Regions from separate parts of the Streptomyces sp. NPDC001406 genome, predicted to be linked through region 1. Evidence: riboswitches for the same ligand, from Rfam matches in the RefSeq annotation. Region 1 holds a riboswitch; the other holds the start of a gene.
What was found. Region 1 has a riboswitch for S-adenosylmethionine ahead of ACFY1J_RS08080 (aminotransferase class V-fold PLP-dependent enzyme). Riboswitches for the same ligand answer to the same signal wherever they lie in the genome.

Region 1 (6,142 bases):
TCCACATCCTGCTGCTGCCGGGCATCATGCTCGGCCTGGTGGTGGGCCACCTGATCCTGGTCTTCTACCACAAGCACACGCAGTTCGCGGGACCCGGAAAGTCCGAGAAGAACGTCGTCGGCATGCCGCTGCTGCCGGTGTACATGGCCAAGGCCGGAGGCTTCTTCTTCCTGGTCTTCGGTGCCATCGCGGCCATCTCCGCGATCGCGCAGATCAACCCGATCTGGGCCATGGGCCCCTACCGTCCGGACCAGGTGTCCACCGGCGCCCAGCCGGACTGGTACATGGGCTTCTCCGAGGGTCTGATCCGCTTCATGCCGGGCTGGGAGGTCAACTTCTGGGGTCACACGCTCGTCCTGGGCGTGTTCATCCCGCTGGTGATCTTCCCGCTGGTCCTGGTGGCGATCGCGGTCTACCCGTTCATCGAGTCCTGGGTCACCGGGGACAAGCGCGAGCACCACATCCTGGACCGCCCGCGCAACGCCCCGACGCGCACCGCGCTCGGTGTCGCCTGGATGACGGTGTACCTGACGCTGCTGGTCGGCGGTGGCAACGACCTGTGGGCCACGCACTTCAACCTGTCGATCAACGCGGTCACCTGGTTCGTCCGGATCTTCGTCTTCGTCGGACCGGTCCTGGCGTTCCTCCTCACCAAGCGGATCTGCCTCGGCCTGCAGCGCCGGGACCGGGAGAAGGTGCTGCACGGTCGCGAGACCGGCATCATCAAGCGCCTGCCGCACGGTGAGTTCATCGAGATCCACGAGCCGCTCAGCCAGGAGCAGCTGCACACCCTCACGGCGCACGAGCAGTACGCGCCGGCCGAGATCGGCCCGACGGTCGACGAGAACGGTGTCGAGCGCAAGGTGCCGGGCTCGCAGAAGCTGCGCGCCAAGCTCAGCGACGCGCTCTACGGCGAGGAGTCCCAGATCCCGAAGGCCACCGTCGAGGAGTACAAGGAGATCACGAGCGGCCACGGCCACCACTGATCGCTGCGCACGCCACGCCACGGCAGGGGCCCCGTCCGGTGTTCGGACGGGGCCCTTCGCCATGCCCGGCGGCTGGATAGGGTGGACCTTGTTGAGATTCGCGTCCCGGAATCCGGGACCTCACCCAGGAGCGGCTTATGAGCGCTGTGACCCCCGCTGGAGGCGACACCGCGGCGGGCCGTTCCTGGCCCGAGGTACTGAACGCCCTGCTGGACGGTCGTGACCAGAGCGCCGACGCGACGGCCTGGGCGATGGACCGGATCATGCGCGGCGAGGCGACCGACGCGCAGATCGCCGGCTTCGTGGTGGCACTGCGGGCCAAGGGCGAGACCGTCGAGGAGATCACGGGTGTCGTCCGGGCGATGTACGAGCACGCCAAGGTGATCGAGGTGTCCGGCCGCACGGTCGACATCGTCGGCACGGGCGGCGACGGCGCGAAGACGGTGAACATCTCCACGATGTCGGCGCTGGTGGTGGCCGGCACCGGCGCCAAGGTCGTCAAGCACGGCAACCGGGCCGCCTCGTCGGCGTCCGGCTCCTCCGACGTCCTGGAGAAGCTCGGCGTGAACCTCGATCTGACGCCCCAGCGCGTCGCCGAGGTCGCGGAGGAGGCGGGCATCACCTTCTGCTTCGCCGTGAAGTTCCACCCGGCGCTGCGCCATGTCGCCGCGGCCCGCGGCCAGTTGGGCATCCGTACGGTCTTCAACGCCCTCGGCCCGCTGACCAACCCGGCCAAGGTCAGGTCCCAGGCGGTCGGCGTCGCGGACCCCCGGCTGGCGCCGATGATCGCGGGCGTCCTGGCCGAGCGCGGCAACTCCTCCCTGGTGTTCCGCGGCGACGACGGGCTCGACGAGCTGACCACGACGTCCACCTCCCGCGTCTGGGTCGTCCGGGACGGCAAGGTCACCGAGGAGAGCTTCGACCCGCGGGACGTCGGCCTCGAACTGGTGCCGGTGGAGGCGCTGCGGGGCGGAGACCCGTCGTACAACGCGGAGGTCGCCCGGCGGCTGCTGGACGGTGAGAAGGGGCCCGTACGGGACGCGGTGCTGCTGAACTCGGCGGCCGCCCTGGTGGCCCTCGACCCGGGCCCCGGCACCCTCGCCGAGCAGCTCGGCGCCCAGATGGCCAAGGCCGCGGAGTCGATCGACTCGGGATCGGCCAAGCGGGTGCTGGAGCGGTGGGTGGCCGCCAGCAACGCATGACATGAGCGGTCGGCGGTCCCGCGATCCGGACACGGGTTGCGGGACCGCGATCACTTCACGTACTTTCCTGTTCAGGTCATGAGTGACAGTCATGAGGCCCCGGCCGACTGTCCGGCAACCCTCCGTCCGTGGCGGGGTGCCCCGGGTGAGGACCAGGTCGTAGGCAGCGAGGTCTACGGCAAGCGCGGACCCCTCGTACACCAGGGGTCCTGGTCGTCGAGGGAGCCTTCTGTGAGCAAGCGAATGCGATAGGGCGTAGAGCCCCGCCTCCGCGTACCCCTTTCACCATTCCCACGCTTGAGCCGTGCGCGCTCGCGTGGTGGTTCCGTCTTGCTTCTCACGGGAGTTCACCATGTCCGTCTCCACCGCTGCCGCCGTCCAGACCGTTTACTGTGACATTCCGGGGCCGCTGCCCGTTCTGGGCGAGGACGTCACCGTCCCGCTCGTCACGGGCGGCGAAGTCACCTACGCCGCGCTCGACTACGCGGCCAGCGCCCCCGCCCTCCAGCGCGTCTGGGACGACGTGGCGGCCTACGCCCCCTACTACGGCAGCGTCCACCGGGGTGCCGGCTACCTCTCCCAGCTCTCCACCGACCTCTTCGAGAACGCCCGCAGGACCGTCGCCGAGTTCCTCGACTGCCGCGACGCCGACCAGGTGATCTTCACCCGGTCCACCACCGACTCCCTCAACCTGCTCGCCGCCGCGCTCCCCGCCGACTGCCAGGTCTTCGTCTTCGAGACCGAGCACCACGCCTCGCTGCTGCCCTGGAAGGACGCCCGGGTCAGCTACCTCGACGCCCCGCGCAGCGCGCAGCAGGCGGTCGCGACCCTGGAGCGGGCCCTCGCCGACCGCACTGTGTCCATTGAAGGGGGCCACGGCCCGGCCCTCGTCTGCGTCACGGGCGCCTCCAACGTCACCGGCGAGCTGTGGCCGGTCCGCGAACTGGCCGCCGCCGCCCACGCGCACGGTGCCCGGATCGTCCTGGACGCCGCCCAGCTGGCCCCCCACCACCCGGTGTCGGTCCAGGACCTGGACGTCGACTGGGTCGCCTTCTCCGGTCACAAGCTGTACGCCCCCTTCGGCTCCGGTGTGCTGGCCGGCCGCGCCGACTGGCTGCGCGCGGCCGAGCCGTACCTGGCGGGCGGCGGCGCCAGCCGCGGAGTCAGCCGCCGTGCGGACGGGGGAGTGGCCGTGGAGTGGCACGAGACCGCCGCCCGCCACGAGGCCGGCTCCCCGAACGTCATCGGCGTCTACTCCATCGCCTCCGCCTGCAAGGCCCTGACCGAGGCCGGCTTCGACACCCTGGTGGCCCGCGAGGAGTATCTGATCCGCAAGGTCAGGCAGGGCCTGGCCGAGGTCCCGCAGGTCCGTGTCCTCTCCCTCTTCGGCGACGACGCCCCGCGCGTCGGTGTGATCTCCTTCGTCGTCGAGGGCTGGAACAGCTCGCACTTCGCCGCCGCGCTCTCCGCCGAGTACGGCATCGGGGTCCGCGACGGCCTGTTCTGCGCGCACCCGCTCGTCCGCACCCTGCTGGGCAGCGACCCGCAGACCCAGGGCAAGTGCGGCGCTCCGGAGGCCGCGCCCGGCGAGAAGTCCCTCAACGCCGTCCGCGTCAGCTTCGGCGCGGGCACGCCGGACGAGCACGTCGACCGGTTCGTGAACGCCGTGAAGGAACTGGTCCGGGACGGCGCCAAGTGGCAGTACCGCACCGAGGACGGGCGCTGCGTGCCGGCCGTCTGATCGCCGTACGTCACCGCGGTATACGCTCCCCCTGTCAGCCGGACTCTTGACGGGGGAGCACGGGGTGGACGCGCTGCGCGCGGCGGATCCGCGGCGGATCGGGCCGTACGAGGTCCTGGGCAGGCTCGGCGCGGGCGGGATGGGCGAGGTGTATCTCGCCGAGTCGCGCACCGGACTCCGGCTCGCGGTGAAGGTGGTGCGCGCCGAGCACGCCGAGGACCGCACCTTCCGGGCCCGGTTCCGTCATGAGGTGCGGGCCGCGCAGACCGTCGGCGGGGCGGGCACGTACACCGCGCGGGTGGTGGACGCCGACACCGGGGCGGAACGGCCCTGGATGGCAACGGAGTTCGTGGAGGGCCCGAATCTGCGGGACGCGGTGCTGGACGGCGGCGCGCTGCCCCGGTCGGCGGTACGGGTCCTGGCGGGGGCCCTCGGGGAGGCGCTCGCCGCCATCCACGCCAAGGGGATGGTCCACCGCGACCTGAAGCCCTCCAACATCCTGCTGGGCGCGGACGGCCCCCGGGTCATCGACTTCGGGATCGTACGGGCCCTGGAGGCCACGGCGCTGACCCGCACCGGCGCGGTGGTGGGCTCGGTCGGCTATGTCTCGCCCGAGCAGATCCGCAACGGCGGCCAGGTGGGACCGCCGAGCGACGTCTTCTCCCTGGGCGCGGTCCTGGCCTACGCGGCGGCCGGACGCGAGCCGTTCGGCGAGGGCCAGGACTCGGTGATCCTGCTGCGCATCCTGACCCGCGACTTCGACCTGTCCGGGGTGCCGGACGACCTGCGCCCGCTGGTGGCGGCCTGCCTGCGAGAGGACCCACTGGAGCGCCCGACCCCCGCGGACCTCCTGACGTCCACCGGCCACACCCCGGCCTCACTGCGCACCGGCATCCGTCCGGGCTGGTACGCGGGCACCCCCGACCCCACACCACCCCACGCCACACCCCACTGGATCCCGGCGGCCCACGCGACCGGCGTGGAGTACGCGGCCCCGCACACCCCCACACCGCCGACTGGCGCGTTGGCGCCGGGGGCTGCCGTGCCCGGCACGGATAATGCCGCGTCCTTGATCGACGGCGGTGCGCCGGGGGCCCACATGGTCGCTCCCGAGCCTGACGGCAGAGTTTCCGCGTCCGGCGTTGCCACGCCTGCGACCGATGTCGACGCGTCTGCGTCGCACACTGTCGTGTCCGGCCCCGCGTCCGTGACTGATGCCGACCAGTCTGCGACCGGAAATGTCCTGCCCGTCGCCGACATCGCCGCGTCCGCGACCGACGGCGCCGCACCGGTGGCGGATGCCTACGCGGCTGTGGCCGAATCGGACGCGTCTGTGATCGACGCTGCCGTGCCCGAGGCCGAAGCAGTTGCAGCCGAAGCAGCTGAAGCAGTTGCATCCGGGACCGATGCCCCCGCGTCCGTGAGCGCTGCCGTTGCTCCGCCCGTGGCCGAAGCCCCCGTGTCCGATACCTACGCGAGCCCCGTCACCCCAGCGGGTGTGGTGGTTCCCGGGCGGCGGCGGTTGCTGAAGGCCTTGGCCGGTGGGGCCGTCGTTGCCGCGGGGGCCGGGGTCGGAGGGTGGCTCTGGCAGCGGGGGGCGGGGAGTGAGGGCGAGGGGGGAGGCACGTCCGTGGGGGCGCCCCGACCCGGCAGGGACCGTACCGGCGGGCCCGCCGTGCTGCGGTGGCAGTACGACGTCGGTGGCCTCGGCGGGCTGGACGGCCCCTGCGTCGCCCTCTCCCCGGACGGCTCCGCCGTCTACATAGGCACCTCCAGCGGCACCCTGCACGCCGTCTCGCGCACGGGAAGCCGCCGCTGGAAGATCAAGCTCGGTGACGACGTCTCGACCCCTGTGGTCACCGCGGCCGGCGTCTACTGCGTGACCTGGGACCACGACCGCAACCTGCGCCGCCTGCGCGCCGTGACCCTCGACGGCACCCCGAAGTGGCAGCAGACCCTCGGCGACCATGGTTACGGCATCCCGGTCCTGCTCGGCGACCACGTCCTCGTCGTCATGGGCAGCACCGACGCCGGCGGCCTGCGCTGCGTCGCCCCCGACGGCAGCGAGCGCTGGCTCGTGACGACCCCCGCCGGCCCCACCGGCATCCCGCTGGTCGCGGGCGGCGTGGTCTACACCGGCAGCTACGGAGACCGGCTGCTGGCGCTGGACGCCACGGACGGCTCCCGGAAGTGGTCGGTGCCGGGAGGGGCCG
Region 2 (6,142 bases), on a different contig from region 1:
GGGGTCCCCCAGTTCGAGCGAAGTCGAGAACTTGGGGGAGGGTGGGCACGGCCTGCAGTGCCGGACTACCTGCAATCAGGCGTTCAGTGCACCCAGCTGGTCCAGGAACCACTGAGCGGGGGGCAACGCGGTAGCCGCGGCAGCGAGCCGCTTCGTGCGCTCCGCCCGCTCCTCGGGGGGCATGGTCAGCGCCTGGTGCAGGGCGTCGGCCGTGCCCACGATGTCGTACGGGTTCACGACGATCGCGTCCTCGCCCAGCTCCTCGTACGCCCCGGCCTCCCGCGAGAGCACCAGCACGCACCCCTCGTCGGAGACGACCGGAATCTCCTTGGCGACCAGGTTCATACCGTCCCGGATGGGGTTCACCAGCGCCACGTCCGCCAGCCGGTACGCGGCCAGGGAGCGCGCGAAGTCGTCCTTGACATGCAGCACGACCGGGGTCCAACCCGGCGTGCTGTACCGGGAGTTGATGTCCTGCGCCAGGCGCTGGACCTCCGCCGTGTAGTCCCGGTACACGGCCAGGTCCTGCCGGGAGGGGTAGGCGAAGGCCACGTGCACGACCCGCTCGCGCCACTCGGGGTGGTCGTCCAGCAGCTGCCGGTACGCCAGCAGACCGCGCACGATGTTCTTCGACAGCTCGGTCCGGTCCACCCGGACGATCGCCCTGCGGCCCTCGCCGATCTCCGCCCGCAGCGCCTTCATCCGTTCGGCCACGTCCGGCTCGTGCGCCCGCTTGCGCAGGAAGTCCGCGTCCGCGCCGAGCCCGTGCACACCGATGCGCGTGCCGGACGGGATGCCGGGGCCGAGCACCGCATGGCAGCAGTCGGTGAACGCGTCCGCCCAGCGCCGGGTGAGGAAGGCCGCGCGGTCGGCGCCGAGGATGCCGCCGAGCAGTTCGGCCGCGATGTCGTCGGGCAGGAGACGGAAGTAGTCCGGCGGGGCCCAGGGCGTGTGCGAGAAATGGCCGATCCGCAGATCGGGGCGGAGCTGCCGGAGCATCCGGGGAGCCAGGGCGAGGTGGTAGTCCTGGATCAGCACCGCGGCGCCCTCGGCGGCCTCCTGCGCCAGCGCCTCGGCGAAGGCCCGGTTGTAGGCCTCGTACGACGCCCACTGGCGCCGGAACTCCGCGTCGAACACCGGCTCCAGCGGGGTCTGGTAGAGCATGTGGTGGACGAACCAGAGCACGGAGTTGGCGACGCCGTTGTACGCGTCGGAGAAAACCGTCGCGTCGATGTCCAGCATGCGCACCTGCTGGCCGCCGGTCGCGTCCACGGACAGCCGCCGGCCGCCGTGCGAGCGGCGCACCGCCTCCCGGTCCGCGTCGCTCAGCGCGGCGCACACCCACACCGCGTCCGTGTGCGGCCCGATGGCCGACAGCCCCGAGACCAGCCCGCCGCCACCCCGCTTGGCGTGCAGCGCACCCCCCTCGCGCACCTCGTACGAAACCGGGCCGCGATTGGACGCGACCAGCACTTCAGCAGCACCGTGCGTGGAAGCCATACGCCTCAACCTAGCCCGGCCCGGAAACGCTCAAACGTACGTTCCACCCTGCGAGGGGGCCGTATACAGCCGTTCTCCAGCGATCAGGCCACTCTGCGCGAGGCGTACTCCGCGATCTCCGCCATCGGCGGCCGCTCCTCCGTGTCCACCGAGTAGGTGCGCGGCTCGAAGCCGTCCTCGCCCCGCTCGAACTGGGTGAGGGAAGGACGGATGAGGTGGCCTCGGGCCAGCCTCAGCTGCGCCGTCCGGTAGATCGCCGCCGCCATCCGGCCCAGCGCCTGCCCGTCCTGGTGCCGGTGCTTGCGCACCCCCACGTCGACCTGCGCGAGGGCGTCCAGGCCCACCAGGTGCAGGGCGTCGACCAGCATGCCCAGCTCCACGCCGTAGCCGACGGGGAACGGGAGCTGTTCCAGCAGGGAGCGGCGGGCCGCGTACTCGCCGCCGAGCGGCTGCACGAAGCCGGCCAGCTGCGGCCAGTGCATGTTCAGCAGCGGGCGCGCCATCAGCTCGGTGACCCGGCCGCCCTGGCCCGTCGCCCCGCCCAGTGGGCGGTCGTACATCGCCTTGACCAGGTCGACTCCCGGGTCGGTCAGCAGCGGGCCGACGATCCCGGAGACGAAGTCGGAGGAGAACTCCCTCAGGTCGGCGTCGATGAAGCAGACGATGTCCCCGCTCGTGACCAGCAGGGAACGCCACAGGACCTCCCCCTTGCCGGGAACGGCCGGAATGCGCGGCAGGATGTCGTCGCGGTGGACGACCCTGGCGCCCGCGGCGGCGGCCACCGCGGAGGTGCGGTCGGTGGATCCGGAGTCGACGACGACGATCTCGTCGACGAGCGGGACCTGCTGCATGAGATCGTGGCGGATCACGGCGACGATGTCACCGACCGTCTCCTCCTCGTTGAGCGCGGGCAGCACCACGGACACCGACTGACCCGTCCGCTGCTTGGCGGCGAGGATCTTGTGGAGGGGGCGATCGGTCACGGACCAGGAGCGGGTGGCCAGCCAGCGCTCGACTTCTTCCAGCACAGTCAGCGGCTCCTCACGTTGTCTCGCGGTTCGGACGACTATCTCAACTGTCCTGGCCTTCGGTTACAGTCTTGAACAACGCCGATGACCATCGCATGTCGAGGGTCGTGGGCGTTTACAACCACATACAGCTCATCCAGAGGGGCAGAGGGACACGGCCCGATGAAGCCCCGGCAACCCTCCAGTCGGTTCTCGTTCTCCAGCGAGGCTCCCGGCTAGGGAAGGTGCCAAATCCGTCTCACGGCGAGATGCGTCGTGAGGAAGATGAGGAGAAAGGGCCTCGCCTCCATGGCTGTGCAGACAGTTGCAAGCACCAGCAATCCCACCGTAGACCTCGGCCCGGCCGCTGCCCTGAGCTGTCGCGAGTGCGGTCACCGGGTACCGCTCGGACCGGTGTTCGCCTGCGAGGAGTGTTTCGGCCCGCTTGAGATCGCGTACGACTTCTCGGCGTACGAAACCGAGGAACTCCGCAGGCGCATCGAGGCGGGCCCCGCGAACATCTGGCGCTACGCGCCGCTGCTGCCCGTCCCCGCGGACGTGGCCGACAAGCCGAACCTGAACCCGGGCTGGACCAAGCTCGTCAAGGCCGACAACCTGGCGCGCGAGCTCGGTGTGACCGGCGGGCTCTATGTGAAGGACGACTCCGGCAACCCGACGCACTCCTTCAAGGACCGCGTCGTCGCCCAGGCCCTGGAGGCCGCCCGCGCCTTCGGCTTCACCACCCTGTCCTGCTCCTCCACGGGCAACCTCGCCGGTGCCGTCGGCGCCGCGGCCGCCCGCGCCGGCCTCCGCTCCTGCGTGTTCATCCCGCACGACCTGGAGCAGGGCAAGGTCGTCATGGCCGCGATCTACGGCGGCAACCTCGTCGGCATCGAGGGCAACTACGACGACGTGAACCGCTTCTGCTCCGAGCTGATCGGCGACCCGGCCGGCGAGGGCTGGGGCTTCGTCAACGTCAACCTGCGGCCGTACTACGCGGAGGGCTCCAAGACCCTGGCGTACGAGATCTGCGAGCAGCTCGGCTGGCGGCTGCCCGACCAGATCGTGGTCCCCATCGCCTCCGGCTCCCAGCTCACCAAGGTCGACAAGGGTCTGCAGGAGCTGATCAAGCTCGGGCTGGTCGAGGACCGGCCCTACAAGATCTTCGGCGCCCAGGCCGAGGGCTGCTCGCCGGTGTCCGTGGCCTTCAAGGGCGGGCACGACGTGGTCCGCCCGCAGAAGCCGAACACCATCGCCAAGTCCCTGGCCATCGGCAACCCGGCCGACGGGCCGTACGTCCTCGACATCGCGCGCCGCACCGGCGGCGCGGTGGAGGATGTGACGGACGAGCAGGTCGTGGACGCCATCAAGCTGCTGGCGCGTACCGAGGGCATCTTCGCCGAGACGGCGGGCGGTGTGACGGTGGGCGTGACGCAGAAGCTCATCAAGGACGGCGTCCTCGACCCGGCCAAGACCACCGTCGTCCTCAACACGGGCGACGGCCTGAAGACGTTGGACGCGGTGGCCGGTACGGGGCTCACCGCGACCATTCGTCCCAACCTTGAGTCGTTCCGAGAGGCCGGCCTCGCTTGACCTCCTCCTCGGAGTCCCGAGGAGTCCGGCGGTCGCCCGTCGGGCTTCCTGCTTCACGGCCGACTGCCCCCGGGACGAACCCGAGCCGAGGTCTTACGTCAGCTCCACAGGCCGAAACCGCCGGCCCGGCGGCCGATACGCACGTAGTCACATCGTCACCGGAGGTCTAATCGCATGAGCGTGACCGTTCGCATCCCCACCATCCTGCGCACCTACACGGGCGGCCAGGCCGAGGTCCAGGCCGAGGGCGCGACCCTCGCCGAGGTCATCGAGAGCCTGGAGAAGAACCACACGGGGATCGCCGCCCGTGTCCTGGACGACCAGGGCAAGCTGCGCCGCTTCGTCAATGTGTACGTCAACGACGACGACGTCCGCTTCGAGCAGGGCCTGGAGACGGCGACCCCCGACGGCTCGGGTGTCTCCATCATTCCGGCCGTCGCCGGCGGCTGATCATTACCGTGGGTAACTGCAGTTACCGAGTGTTCATCTGATTGCCTCCTCCGTGAGAGAAGCGGAGGGGGCAATTCAGTGTGATTGAGCGCGGTACAGTTGGGGAACTCGCTCCCGATCTCCGGGTCGGAAGCCCTGGATTCATGCCGTAGGCCCGACAAGAAGTAGCCAAAGTGTGCGGGCTTTCTGCGGCTTTTATACCTTTTGCAGGGCCCGACTTGCCCTGAATTCAGGCGAATTCTCGCCACATTCCGGACCGGTCGCGTCCAGAATTCTCGTCCGATTGACCTGTTGCAGACGGCAGTTGGACAGATACATTCAGCCGCGGTCGACGCGTTCCGGCGCACGCCCCCAAGCCAATGGGGGGTGAGGTCTGACCCGGATCCGCGAGGTGTGGATCTGTGCAAGGGCCAGTAATAGGGGAGTTAGGCATGGCTCAGGGCACCGTCAAGTGGTTCAACGCGGAGAAGGGGTACGGCTTCATCGCGGTCGACGGTGGTGCGGATGTTTTCGTCCACTACAGCGCGATCCAGATGGACGGCTACCGCACCCTGGAAGAGGGACAGCGGGTCGACTTCGAGATCTCGCAGGGCCAGAAGGGCCCGCAGGCGGACATGGTCCGGCTGGCGACCAGCTGAAGCACGCGTCGACTGACACCGACGTTCTGTTCATCTTCGAAGGGCCCGTACCTCCCGGGGTACGGGCCCTTCGGTCTGCCCAGGCGCCATGACTCCGCTGCCCACCTGCGGATCTCCCGAGCCGCTTGCGCCCGCCCGTCGCCCGACCACCACCCCTCAAGGGGCCCGCTACGCGGGCGCTGTCTTGCACTCGGACGGGGCGAGTGCTAATCATTGGCGTTAGCACTCTGAAGGTGAGAGTGACAAAAGAAGGACCGGGTCGGTGAGGCCGCGGAGCGGGTGGGGCAAGGAACCACCGGCCCGTGGGCCGTCCGTCGCGGGCGCGGGCGCGGTCCGAAGGAATCACCCCCAGTCCTGGAGGGACCACTTCACATGGCCAAGATCATCGCGTTCGACGAGGAGGCGCGGCGCGGCCTCGAGCGCGGCATGAACCAGCTCGCGGACGCCGTGAAGGTGACGCTCGGCCCCAAGGGCCGCAACGTCGTCCTCGAGAAGAAGTGGGGCGCCCCCACGATCACCAACGATGGTGTCTCCATCGCCAAGGAGATCGAGCTCGAGGACCCGTTCGAGAAGATCGGCGCCGAGCTGGTCAAGGAAGTCGCCAAGAAGACGGACGACGTCGCCGGTGACGGTACGACCACCGCGACCGTTCTTGCCCAGGCCCTGGTCAAGGAGGGCCTGCGCAACGTAGCCGCCGGCGCCAACCCGATGGCCCTCAAGCGCGGTATCGAGAAGGCCGTCGAGGCCGTCTCCGCCGCCCTGCTGGAGCAGGCCAAGGACGTCGAGACCAAGGAGCAGATCGCCTCCACGGCCTCCATCTCCGCCGCCGACACCCAGATCGGCGAGCTCATCGCCGAGGCCATGGACAAGGTCGGCAAGGAAGGCGTCATCACCGTCGAGGAGTCCCAGACCTTCGGTCTGGAGCTGGAGCTCACCGAGGGTATGCGCTTCGAC

Region 2: another riboswitch for S-adenosylmethionine. It lies ahead of thrC (threonine synthase); the one in region 1 lies ahead of ACFY1J_RS08080 (aminotransferase class V-fold PLP-dependent enzyme).

The regions. Positions count from the first base shown of each region.
Region 1 covers NZ_JBIAWG010000003.1:156,493-162,634, forward strand. The annotation lists gene ACFY1J_RS08070 (cytochrome bc complex cytochrome b subunit) at 1-986, shown strand, start outside; gene trpD (anthranilate phosphoribosyltransferase) at 1,124-2,188, shown strand; SAM riboswitch class IV at 2,263-2,379, shown strand; gene ACFY1J_RS08080 (aminotransferase class V-fold PLP-dependent enzyme) at 2,541-3,929, shown strand; gene ACFY1J_RS08085 (PQQ-binding-like beta-propeller repeat protein) at 3,994-6,142, shown strand, end outside.
Region 2 covers NZ_JBIAWG010000023.1:141,946-148,087, forward strand. The annotation lists gene ACFY1J_RS40745 (trehalose-6-phosphate synthase) at 76-1,500, opposite strand; gene ACFY1J_RS40750 (glucosyl-3-phosphoglycerate synthase) at 1,584-2,528, opposite strand; SAM riboswitch class I at 2,658-2,799, shown strand; gene thrC (threonine synthase) at 2,817-4,100, shown strand; gene ACFY1J_RS40760 (MoaD/ThiS family protein) at 4,275-4,550, shown strand; gene ACFY1J_RS40765 (cold-shock protein) at 4,982-5,188, shown strand; gene groL (chaperonin GroEL) at 5,561-6,142, shown strand, end outside.